Regions from separate parts of the Paenibacillus sp. Dod16 genome, predicted to be linked through region 2. Evidence: a T-box and tRNA genes for the amino acid it is inferred to sense, from the RefSeq annotation. Region 2 holds a T-box; the other holds one or more tRNA genes.
What was found. The T-box of region 2 lies ahead of ACPV3A_RS34380 (valine--tRNA ligase). A T-box ahead of a tRNA ligase gene usually reads a tRNA of that ligase, here a tRNA-Val.
Positions count from the first base shown of each region.

Region 1: it has a tRNA-Val gene. The T-box ahead of ACPV3A_RS34380 (valine--tRNA ligase) is inferred to sense a tRNA for this amino acid. The anticodon was not compared.

Region 1 is NZ_JBNDYG010000005.1:474,469-480,721, forward strand. It holds gene ACPV3A_RS07005 (aminotransferase class I/II-fold pyridoxal phosphate-dependent enzyme) at 1-113, shown strand, start outside; gene ACPV3A_RS07010 (DUF1292 domain-containing protein) at 180-503, opposite strand; gene ACPV3A_RS07015 (copper amine oxidase) at 599-1,153, opposite strand; gene ACPV3A_RS07020 (MBL fold metallo-hydrolase) at 1,404-2,141, shown strand; gene ACPV3A_RS07025 (DUF3892 domain-containing protein) at 2,204-2,437, shown strand; gene ACPV3A_RS07030 (GNAT family N-acetyltransferase) at 2,526-2,969, opposite strand; gene ACPV3A_RS07035 (hypothetical protein) at 3,321-3,584, opposite strand; tRNA gene ACPV3A_RS07040 (tRNA-Val) at 3,720-3,792, shown strand; gene ACPV3A_RS07045 (cyclic lactone autoinducer peptide) at 4,347-4,496, opposite strand; gene ACPV3A_RS07050 (accessory gene regulator ArgB-like protein) at 4,465-5,010, opposite strand; gene ACPV3A_RS07055 (hypothetical protein) at 5,017-5,628, opposite strand.
Region 2 is NZ_JBNDYG010000069.1:29,815-36,067, forward strand. It holds gene ACPV3A_RS34380 (valine--tRNA ligase) at 1-1,976, opposite strand, end outside; T-box leader at 2,088-2,387, opposite strand; gene ACPV3A_RS34385 (LysM peptidoglycan-binding domain-containing protein) at 2,641-3,996, opposite strand; gene ACPV3A_RS34390 (RluA family pseudouridine synthase) at 4,160-5,068, opposite strand; gene hemL (glutamate-1-semialdehyde 2,1-aminomutase) at 5,065-6,253, opposite strand, start outside.

The sequences.
Region 1 (6,253 bases), on a different contig from region 2:
AAAACATCGATTACATTATCGATCATGTCGAAGTAGGCCTTCCGGTTAAAGGCCCCGAGGATCGCAGCATCCAAAATGTTAAAGTCATCGTGGAAACGGACCCTATATTCTAAAATGTCAGCTGTAAACACAATAAACCCGGTGCGAGAGGTTCGCACCGGGTTTATTGCTTTGGAGTCTTATTCCTGGTTTGCAGCAGCGACCAGTTCGTTGTAAACCGCCTCTACTTCATTCCATTCTTCTTCGTCCTCAATATTGTAAAGAACCATTTCCTCGTTCTCTTCTTCCATACGTAGAATGACGCCGTCCGCTTCCGGATTTTCGCGTTCAAGCAAAAGCGCGTAAAGTTTCTCGCCGACATCAAATGTCTCCACAAGAACCATCTCTACTTCTTTTCCTTCTTCATCCGTCAATGTCAGCACAAACTCTTCGTGTTCGTGGTCGTGGTCATGATCGTGACCGCAGCCGCAAGCATCTCCGTGTTCATGTTTGTGTTCACTCATTGAAAAAACCTCACTTCGGTTAAATTATCATACTTTCGTATCGTATCACGGATAGCTTCCTCAGGTCAATTTCTACCAGGGCGCCAAAAGGCCTGTCAATTGAGCGTTGTAATGACCTTTTCGGCAATTTTCACAAAATCCGAATCCGCTTTTACTTTCACGTAAAAACCAACCGAATACTTACCTGTTGTTTTAAAATCGTACGTGAAATCATAGGTTCGGAACCAAAAATTATCCTTACGGTCCTTCACAACCTCGGATTGAATATCCTTGATATTGCCCGAAGGATCCTCAATCGCTACTTTCACGGAATGAATATCGGTGTTTAAGCTGTCGACCTGGCTAAAAACATTGAATTTCAGCTTACCCTTGTTCACGTTGCCGAATACAGTATCTCCTTTAAACAAAAAAATATGCACGTTCGGCTTAATAACTTGAACTTGTCCATTCGCGGGATTCCAATCCACAGCCCCGTCAAATTCCCGAACCGGCACATAGGTTTTGCCATCAATTAAATATCCGCCATCCTTCAATTCATGACCGTTCAGCCAGACACGGACACGCTCATTGACGGAATCTGCAAACAAAAGGGTGCTGCCACCCATTAAAGAGAGCACTAGCATACATGCCATCACTTTTTTCCATTTCATAATAATCATTTCCCTCCATTGGCTCATCTTGTTGTTATATGTGTATACTACATGTCAAAAAACAAGTTGCGGACAATTTTGCACTTTGTGGTAAAATTTTTTCCCCTTGCTTTAAGCTGGGCTTATCACAAATTATACTGCATTCCAGGCCCGATTCGATCATATAATCCGTGTAAATCGACATGGAATTCGTTAAAATATACATTAGCATACGGGGACTACACATCATATCATCAGGAGGTTTCATCCATTGACACTAAAATTGCAAATGCTTGGCACCGGCAGTGCGTTTGCCAAGAACTACTATAACAATAACGCACTGATCCATGACGGAAATTTCACACTTCTCATCGACTGCGGCATTACAGCTCCTCTAGCGCTTCATCAGCTGAATAAGACGTTTAACGATATGGATGCTGTGCTTATCACTCACATTCATGCTGACCATGTAGGCGGACTTGAGGAGCTGGCTTTTATTATGAAAATGAAATACAACCGTAAGCTCCCACTCTATATTGCCGAGACGCTGGTGGAACCGATATGGGAGCACACCCTCAAAGGCGGCTTATATCAACAGGGACATATCTCCTCCCTGCATGATGTATTTGACGTACACCCTCTGAAACCGGGAGTGAAGACCAATATTTCATCCGGCATCTCGGTAGAACTGATTCATACGCAGCATATTCCCGGCAAGGACAGCTATTCGCTTTATCTAAATGATCGGATTTTTTACAGTGCTGACATGGTATTCGACCCTATACTGCTCAACCAATTGGTGAATGAGCGGGATTGTGAAGTGATTCTGCATGAATGTCAGCTGCAAGGTCCCGGCGAGGTTCATACGACACTGGATGAGCTGCTTAGCCTCCCACAAGAAATTCAGGAGCGCACCTATCTCATGCATTACAGCGATGAGGTCGAAGCTTTCATTGGCAAGACCGGCATCATGGAATTTGTGGAGCAGCAGCGGGTATACGAATTGTAGTTCAGTATAGATGAATAGTTTATGAGGTTTCCCGGGAACACTAATGCCGGGAGGCGATTCATATGGATAATACACAACAAGAAGTCATAGGCGTCCGTAAAAACGGAGATGGCGACATCATCGAACTTAAGCTGGATAACGGCAGTGTCGTTGACTACAAGACAGCACAACAAATGGCCAAGAATAAAGAGATCAAAAACTTGAACGTATTCCGAGGGCGTGACGGTGACGAACATCTTCGCTCCAATGCGGATGGCGATCCCAGCAACAACCTGGACAATTTGCCAAACTTTTAAAATCATGACTAAAAAGACCTCGAGTTTATTCTCGGGGTCTTTTCTTTTTAAACAGTGCGGATCATTGGCACCATATATGGTAAGAAGCCTACAGTTCTTTTTTCATACGAACGTGGGGAATGCCCGCATCATCAAACGGCTCGTCCGAAATGGTCTCATACCCAAGCTTGCGATAAAATGCCTCCGCTTGAACCTGTGCATCCAGTACAGAATACTGCAGCTTCAATTCACGCGCCTGCGCTTCCAATGCCATCATCAGCACGCGGCCAATCCCTTTGGAACGGAAGGGCTTACGAACCGCAATTCGCTGCATTTTGGCGGAATCTTTATTGTAATAGGTGATACGTCCGGTTGCCGCGTACTGTCCCTCCGATTTGATCAGGACATGAAACGCATCGGAGTCCAGACGATCGTACTCATCAATCTCCAGGTCAATCGGCACCTTCTGTTCAAGCACGAAAACATCCTTCCGGATATCCAACGCCTGCTGCAATTGCTCTTCGGTTGATACATTTATGATTTCTGCTGCCATTTCAACACCTCTTTATGTAGAATCAATTCCTAAGTGATATCGCAGATCGAGATATTATACAAAATAATCGTTTTCCTGTATAGTATAAACTAACGTTTTCTTGAAAGGAGCATGGCCTTTATGGGCATGGGAGCCACGATATTTTGGGCTATTATCATCTCAGCCGTTATCATCTACCCTATCTTTTGGGCGATTAAAAAAGGTTATTCCCGCAAATGGGATGAGGAATAACATCGGCCGTTTTACAGCAAACCGCCAGCCTGCCAGCCGACGGTTTGCACTGCTCGTTGTTCGAGCAGTGGATACAGACATTCTTACGACTGATCTGATACGGATCGTTGCTGCACCCCTTTATGGTTGGAGATCACGTAATGTGTCCACCGAATCCATCGGCGGAACCGGCTCCAGTGCCCCGCTTCCCTGCTTGGAATACACGTCCTGATCTACAGAACGGCCGTAGACATCGAGCATTACGGGCGCTGCTGATCCATGGAGCGGCTCCAGCTGCACCGACGTTCTCTCCGGGATACTGCAACCGCTGCCCAGTACAGTTACCCCCAGCAACGAGAGCACCAGTCCGGCTCGTTTGAAATGATGGGATTTCCCACCTGCCATACCATTCACGCTCCTCCACTAGCAAAATCATGCTGTATTTAGTCTGAACCGGAATGTGATTTTTTATAACGAGAAAACCATTGACAGTCGCATTGTCTGCTGGTAATATATGAATTACCTTTTTAAATATTTCATGATCTGTTAGCTCAGCTGGGAGAGCACTATCTTGACAGGGTAGGGGTCAGTGGTTCGAGCCCACTACAGATCATAACCGAAAACCCTTGAGCCATTGGCATCAAGGGTTTTTTCTTTAGACTAGCTAGCTGAATTTCACCCATAGGGGACGAATTGGGGGCACAAAGTCGGGCCATGGATCCAGAGGCGCCTGATCGTTGATCAAGATTCTCTGCAGTTTCCGTTCCAGATCAGGAAGCATGCGTCCCCCTTCCTTTCTCGGGTCTCCAAGACAAGATATTGTTTTCATTGAATACTCGGGTTTCCCCGTCTCCAGGCACGTTGCCCGGATCCGCTGATCCCGAATGTTGTGTATCTTTATTTTACGTTGGGTGATATTCCCTTTCCGGTCTTCGTATATGATTTCGTTTGTTTTGTATTATATGTGAACATTTGTTCTTTAACCAATGTCATTTTTACCCTGACTGCACTTGATTAGAGGGAAAGCAGTATTCCTGGTAATCATAACTACAGTTTAATAAACTTTATAAAACTATGTTGATGTTGATCTTAAGATAAAAAAGAAAATTCCGGCACCTAGTAGGAACCGGAAACAATAACCAGAATAACAACGTATTCATTTTTTGGTTATTTCAGAAGCTCTTCAGGTGTATCACCACTATACACAAATACTGGACTTGCAGAATTAACAAAGAATACAGCTACCAACGTAAGAGCAGAAGCAATAAATGAAAATAAGCTTTGCTTAGATTTGTTGATTACCGACACTAGTCTCACCTCCCTTCAAATGAACTAGACTTAGTGCCTGGATAAAAAATACTATGGATAAGGTTGGTGACTGAATGAAAAAGTTCACCCCAACAATAATACAGCTGATTAGACGAAGTTTAGGATAGTGTTTCCTTGGTATTCTTGATTGCTTGGCAATTTGACTGGGGGCAAATAAAACTACTAGCAACAAACTTAAGATGTTGATAATTTGTGTAGACAGTTCTCCTAAATCAACAAAAGAAACCGCAGTAAACAAAGTTGTAGTAATAGCAATACAACCAGCGCCAGTCTTAACGTGAATTCCTCCTGAGAACTGTCTTAGCAGTGCAAAACCTATCAAACCTATAGTAGCCTGCTTCATGTGTCCGGTATAAATTGATATTAATAAAGTAAATGTAACAATAAATAATATATTTAATAGAATGGCAATAGCATGCTTTAAAACACCAACAGATGAAGGGTGTTCAGGTACTTGTCGTTTAATGCCTTCCGATATCCAAAGGGCGGCTCTTTCAATCATCAATTGTCACTCCTTTGTTTGGATCGCATAGAATAAGAAAATACCAAAAGTTATACCAAAAAAGAGAAGAAGAAGCCATAACCGATTAAGATAAAATAATATCGCCAATAATATCAAAACAACTACGATGAGGGAGATTAGTAAGATGTGTTCAAATTTAATACGCAACTTTTCGAGATCATATGTAAAGCCTATTGCATACTTATACATAATCCAAGAAATAAGTAAACCCGTCAGTGATGATAATAGCTGAAGTACATAGCCATCTACCTCATGGTTGTGAGTAGCTTCGATTGAGCCATACAAAGTTAGCATGTAAAAGACCTGAATTAATGCATAAAACATATAACCAAGTATGGTGCAGATCGCCGACCAGATGACAGGAATCTTAATAATGGCAGAAAATAAGAAAACGAAGATCAGTACCGTAATGAGGGGAGCAAGATAATCCAGTTGAAGTTCGTTGCGCATAATGAAACTTTGTAAGTTGGCAAGGATCATGACTATCAACGCCTGCCATATGTACTCTGTTGTTTTAAATCTAAGCAATGTCATGATTATCGAATAAATCGCCAGTGTTTCAAATGTCGAAAACACCATGAACCAAATAGCTTCCATTCAAAGCTTTCCTCCCTATACCATAAGAAATGTCTAATGTGTACTACGCCAGTTCCCGATACACTCTGATTATACTGAATGATTATATCGTTCATAAAATAAACGATATACAAACAGCCCCTCAGTTTCTATCAAGTCGTCTCTAAATGATGAATGTTCTTGAGGTCGATTCCGATGGCGCCTGCCACTTCTTATTTGTCTGGAAACTCTGATGGAAAAAGAAAAAACATCAAACGGCGTTTTAGCTCCGATATGGTTAAAACTTACGCTCGGAACTTACAGCAAAACAAATCGAACCACTACAACGTTCAATCCATAAAACTAAACCAAGAGGTAGTTATCAAGAATCCACGACCATGCGAAAATGACTAAGCCAGAATAACTACTATATTAACATCCTGACACCATCTAAGTTGATTATATAAGGCCCGGAAGGCATAACAACAGGTAATTAAATACATATGTGGGGGAATCCATCATGGATCTATGAAATATAGAGTAAAAAAGGAAGTTAATTAGATATATATATATTATATACGAACTAATGTTCTTGTTCAACTGTTTGGAACGCTAGATTTCATTAATTTCCTGACATCTCTTCTCACACAATTAAAAAATACACCTG
Region 2 (6,253 bases):
TACCAGTCACACAGATCATCCCAGATGAAATTGTAGAGAAGTCGACCGGTTTCGCCAAATTCGTAGGCATCAATTAGACGCGTAATGTCGCGGGAAGTTTCGTTCAGACGATGCAAAATCCAACGGTCGGCCGTTCCCAGCTCTCCGGAAATGTCGATATCCGCCGCCGTGAAGCCCTCCAGATTCATGAGTGCAAAACGTGACGCATTCCAGATCTTGTTCGCGAAGTTACGCGCTTGTTCCACACGTTCCCAGCGGAATCGAAGATCCTGACCCGGCGTACTGCCGGTCGATATCATATAACGCATGGCATCTGCGCCATACTGTTCGATAACCTCGAGCGGATCGATACCATTGCCGAGCGACTTGGACATCTTGCGGCCTTCGCTATCCCGAACCAGACCATGGATAAGCGTATCTTTGAACGGCATTTGATCCGTAAATTCAAGCCCTTGGAAAATCATCCGCGAAACCCAGAACGGAATAATATCATAACCCGTTACGAGAACGCTTGTCGGATAATAACGTTTGAAATCCTCACTGTCCAGATTCGGCCAGCCCATGGTCGAGAACGGCCACAATGCCGAGCTGAACCAGGTATCCAGCACATCCTCATCCTGTCTCAGATCGTCCTTGCCAAGCTTCGCGCGCGCTTCCTCTTCATTCATGGCAACAACCACTTCGCCCGTGGATTCGGAATACCAGGCCGGAATCCGGTGGCCCCACCACAATTGACGAGAGATGCACCAATCGCGCACATTCTCCATCCAATGCAGGTAGGTTCTCTCGAACCGGTCAGGCACGAAATTTACGCCCTTGCCGGATTTCTGCGCAGTAACGGCTGCTTCCGCAAGCGGCTGCATCTTAACAAACCACTGCGTCGACAGATACGGCTCGACAACGGCGCCGGATCTTTCGCTATGGCCAACCTGATGAACATGATCTTCGATGCGAAGCAGCACGCCCGATTCCTTCATGTCGCTTACGATCTGCTTGCGGCATTCTGCTCGGTCAAGACCCTGGTACTTGCCGGCAAATTCATTCATCGTCCCGGATTCATCCATCACGGTGATTTGCGGCAGATCATGTCTCAGACCCATTTCGAAGTCATTCGGATCATGGGCCGGCGTAATTTTAACCGCTCCGCTGCCGAAATCCTTCTCCACATACTCATCGGCAATAACCGGAATTTCTCGGCCGACAATAGGCAGGACCAATGTCTTGCCGATCATGTCTTTATAGCGCTCATCTTCCGGATGAACGGCTACCGCCGTATCGCCAAGCATGGTCTCCGGGCGGGTGGTTGCTACGGTAATGGAGCCGCTGCCGTCTTTGAGCGGGTATTGCAAGTGGTACAAATGGCCGTTGACCTCTTTGTACTCCACTTCGATATCGGACAAAGCCGTGCGAGCAGCCGGGTCCCAGTTGATAATGCGTTTGCCGCGATATATAAGCCCCTTATCATAGAGCTTGACGAATACTTCCCGAACCGCTTCCGACAACCCCTCGTCGAGCGTGAAACGCTCTCTGGAGTAATCGAGGGACAGGCCGATCTTGGACCATTGGTCACGGATCGTATTCGCATATAGATCCTTCCATTCCCACACTTTCTCCAGGAATTTTTCACGTCCCAGATCGTAGCGGGTAACGCCTTCTTCGCGAAGCTTCTGCTCAACCTTGGTTTGCGTGGCGATGCCCGCATGGTCAGAACCCGGCAGCCACAACGCATCATAGCCCTGCATCCGCTTTACGCGAATCAGGATATCCTGCAGCGTAAAGTCAAGGGCATGGCCGATGTGAAGCATTCCCGTAACGTTTGGTGGAGGAATAACAATCGTATACGGCTCCGCGTCCGGTCGTTTGCCAGCTTCAAAGAAGCCGCCTTCCTTCCAGTACGGATACCATTTTTGTTCGGCTGCCTTCGGATCATACGTCGTCGGCATGTCTAACTGGGATTGGTTTTGTTTTTGATCCATATTTTCGTACCTCCGATACTGTTAATCAGTTTTGCCAACCCGTAACGTTTTAGCCTCCGGGCGTGGCCATGGATATCCATGTTTGCGTGAAACAAAAAAAGCCCTTCGTCCTCAAAGGACGAAAGACTGTTCTCTCGCGGTACCACCTTTGTTTCGCGCTTATAATCATTCATGAATCGAGTCCTCCCATGCAGAACATGAAAGGCCTGCGATCAAGCACGACACTTTACACAGATAACGGCTGCGGCCGGCGAACTCTAACCAGGGTAGCGATCGATCCCTACTCTATCTCAAGTCCGCAACTCCGGGGCGACTTCGGCAAGCTGGTTCCTGCGGAATCTCACAGCGCTTGTTAGCAATTCCGCTCTCTGAAGGCCATACCTTCCTACTCTTCCCGTTCAACGTTGTTCTAGCTTTAGGAATACCTGTACATATACTATTCAAATATACCGTGGTTGTTGCATATAGTCAATATTTCGAGTGTTTCCGAACGATTTAGACATCATACCTGTCGATCCAAATTAATGCTAATACATTGTAAAAAGAAGCCCCGGCTCGTCCGATTCCCCTCTTCTTCTAACCGACTCCCCGCCAAACACAAAAAACAGGCCAAGGATATCCTACCTTGACCTGCTTGTTCTTACGCGATCGCTTCCTCCGCTGATTACTGGGGAATGTATAATACCTGGCCTTCTTCCACATTCTGCTCGGACATGCGGTTATATAACAAAAGCTCTCGCGGCGTCAGTTGATAACGCTCGGCAATCACGTCAAGCGTCTCCTCACGCTGCACAATGCACATCCGGACCTTGCGGAAAGGCGTTTCCTCACGGCGGTTACCCAGGAACAGACTCTTCCACTCCACCTCCTCGGCCGTTGCGGAGTCAACCAATTCCTCCGTCTCTTCTTCCTCGTCCCGAGCGGCTTGATCCTGAACCGTTCTGCTCGATTGAAGCAACGAAGAGAAGCCTACGCCCGATGCGCTGGTTGTGCTGCTGTTCTTCGTGTTGAAGGCCACCTTTAACTCCGGCTTGGTCGGAACCTCTTCGGCTTTAATGGAAACCTCTTCCGTTATATCATCCATATCCTCCGAAGGGAATTCTTCCTCAGCAAAAACAGGCTGCACTTCCTCCGTTTCCGGTGATTCCAGTACCGGAACGGCTTCCACTTCTTCACCCTTACGCTCAATGACACCCGGAAAACCGGCTGCTGGATCTTCTTGCTCCGGCTCGGGCTGGACCGAAGCCCGTTCGAATTGCCATACACTTGGAATCGACGACTCAGCTGCCTGAGCTTCCGTCTCATTATGTAAGGCATATTCGACCGTATCCCGAGCTTCAGGCGAATTAGAAATGCTAATGGTGCTGTCTGCTGAGTCCTGTGAATCCCGTGTTTGGTTCTCATACTGCACCCAGGATTCCAGATACTGCTGTGTGCGCGCATCCGTCCCGAACTCTTGGGCTCTGGTCTGAGCCTCGTTGAAGTAAGAAGGAGAAGGCGAGTTAGCGTCTGTATGAGCACCGCTGCCATGAAGCTGGTCGTACGGGTTGGCTGCGAACTGCTGCTCCCCGTTCGAATACAAATCAGTCGCTTCAGGAGCATGTACCACTGTGAATTCCTCATTGGCCCATACTTGGTCACGGGCTCCCGGAGCCGCCGCCTGAATTCCTTTGAGCGACAGAACCCCTGTAATGTTCAAGCTGCGTTTGGATAACAAATCCACGTCAAAATTCTCGATCTCGACCGCGATGTCATCCAATGATGATACCCGGTTCATCGGGACCGTGATTTCAACCGGGATCCAGTGTTCGAGCGGCTCCGTCTCTCCTGCTTCGGTGTCACCTTTATACAGGCCTGCAAGAAGCAGATGACCCCGAAGCGTAGCCTGGTCCTGCTGACTGATCACCTGAATATGCGGGATCAACTCCGCCTCTTCCAATTCTTCGATTCCCGGCAAATCTTCCGTTAAATTAATACGCTCGTAAATATCGAACCGCAATCCGTAGGACTGGTCAAACACGGGAATGTCCTCCTTTTTGGCATATACTATCCGTGATCTGTTATCACGGCATGAGCCTAAGTTTTGCCACTCAATTTATCTATATGCCGAAAATAGGAGAGCATGACTTTTTTGCGAATTGTGCGTGAAAGTTACAGGTTCATTCAGGATCTTGCAAAATTTCTTACCGGTCCGATGTCTCTATGATTCGCTCTCTTAACTCCAACATATCCAGAGGCCAGGGTGCATTCACCTCAATATCCTCGCCCGAGAAAGGATGAGTAAATAGCAGACGTTCGCCATGCAGCGCTTGGCGCGGAAACGCCCCTGGTCCTCCGTATAAGGAATCTCCCAGAAGCGGGTGTCCCATATGACTTAGATGCACCCGGATCTGATGCGTCCGGCCGGTTTCCAGTCGAATTTGCAGCAGGCTGGCTTTCGGATACACCTCGGATGATAGAATATGCGTGATTGCAGCCTGCCCGGTTAATGAAACTCTCCGACGGCTTGAATGATAGCGGTCTTTGCCTATCGGCAGATCGATTCTCTTCAGATCCTGAGAGACCCTCCCCTGAACGATAGCCGCGTATATCCGGACGATCTTCTTCTCCCGCATGTCCTCGTCAAGCTTTAGCTGCGCATATTCGTTCTTGGCATACAGTACGGGACCTGTTGTATCCTTATCCAGCCGATGAATATGCCGGACTGCCGTATGGATGCCTTCGGCTTCGTAATATGCGGCAACCGCATGATTCAGGGTCGTCTCGCGGCTCTCGTTGTCCGGATGGACCGCCATACCGGCCGGTTTGTTCACAACCAGGCAAAAATCGTCCTCATACAATACATCAAGCTCCTGCCATCTCGGTTCGATGCCGTAATCCCGATAAGGAAAAAGGACCAGCCGAAGCCGATCCCCTCTCCATTGTATCCCCTGTTCATGACGAAGCTTACGATACAGCTTCTCGGGCATACCGACCGTTTCCATAAGCCACTTGGCAGCGGCTTCGTTCCGATCCGGCAGACTCAATAGCGCCTTACCCGGCGTCAGCTCCAGCCATTCGCCGCGTTTGCTCCAATTTCCCCCGTAACTCATAGGCTTTTGAAGGCGTTGTAGTTGGCTTCAATGGTAGCATCGATATCTTCTACCGTATGAGCGCCAGAGATAAACATGCCCTCGAACTGGGAAGGAGGTACGCTGACTCCCTCTTGTACCATCGCTGCAAAATAACGACGGAAACGATCCAGGTCACTAGTCTTCGCCGTATCAAAATTGACGACCGGCGTATTCGTGAAGAATGGACATACCATGGAGCCGATCCGGTTAATCGTAAGCGGGATACCGAATTCCTGAGCGTTACGCTCAAATCCTGCCTGAAGACGGGCTCCCCGCTCCTCGAGCTGTTCATAGACGGCAGGCGTCAGCAGCTTCAGGGTGGTGTAACCAGCCGCCATGGCGAGCGGATTACCGCTTAACGTTCCTGCTTGATAGATCGGTCCTGCCGGAGCAATCTGATCCATCAGCTCACGCTTGCCTCCATAAGCACCGACTGGCAGACCGCCGCCAATCACCTTGCCCAAGCATGTCAAATCCGGTGTAACGCCATAACGGCCTTGCGCGCAGTTCAGATCAACGCGGAATCCGGTCATCACCTCGTCAAAAATAAGCACGCTGCCATAATCAGAAGTGACCTTGCGAAGACCTTCCAGGAATCCTGGCTGCGGAGGGACCACGCCCATATTGCCTGCCACGGGCTCAACAATAACGGCTGCAATCTCTTCGCCGAACCGCTCGAAGGCAAGCTGTACCGATTCCAGATCGTTATAAGGAACCGCAATGGTGTTGGAAGCAACGCTTTCTGGCACACCCGGACTATCAGGAAGTCCAAGCGTTGCGATGCCCGATCCCGCTTTGATCAGAAGGCTGTCGGCGTGGCCATGATAGGAGCCCTCGAATTTAATGATTTTGCTGCGTCCTGTATATCCGCGCGCTAGACGAATGGCGCTCATGGTTGCTTCCGTACCGGAATTCACCATCCGCACCACCTCGATCGACGGCACACGTTCACAGACGAGCTTCGCCATCTTCGTTTCCAATAGGGTTGGAGCACCGAAGCTGGTCCCCTTGGCAGCTGTCTCCTGAAGCGCTTCAACAACCTCAGGATGCGCGTGACCCATAATCAGCGGCCCCCAGGAACCGACATAATCGATAAAGCTGTTGCCATCGATATCATATACCCGGCTGCCTTCTCCGCGATCGATATAAATCGGGGTTAGTCCA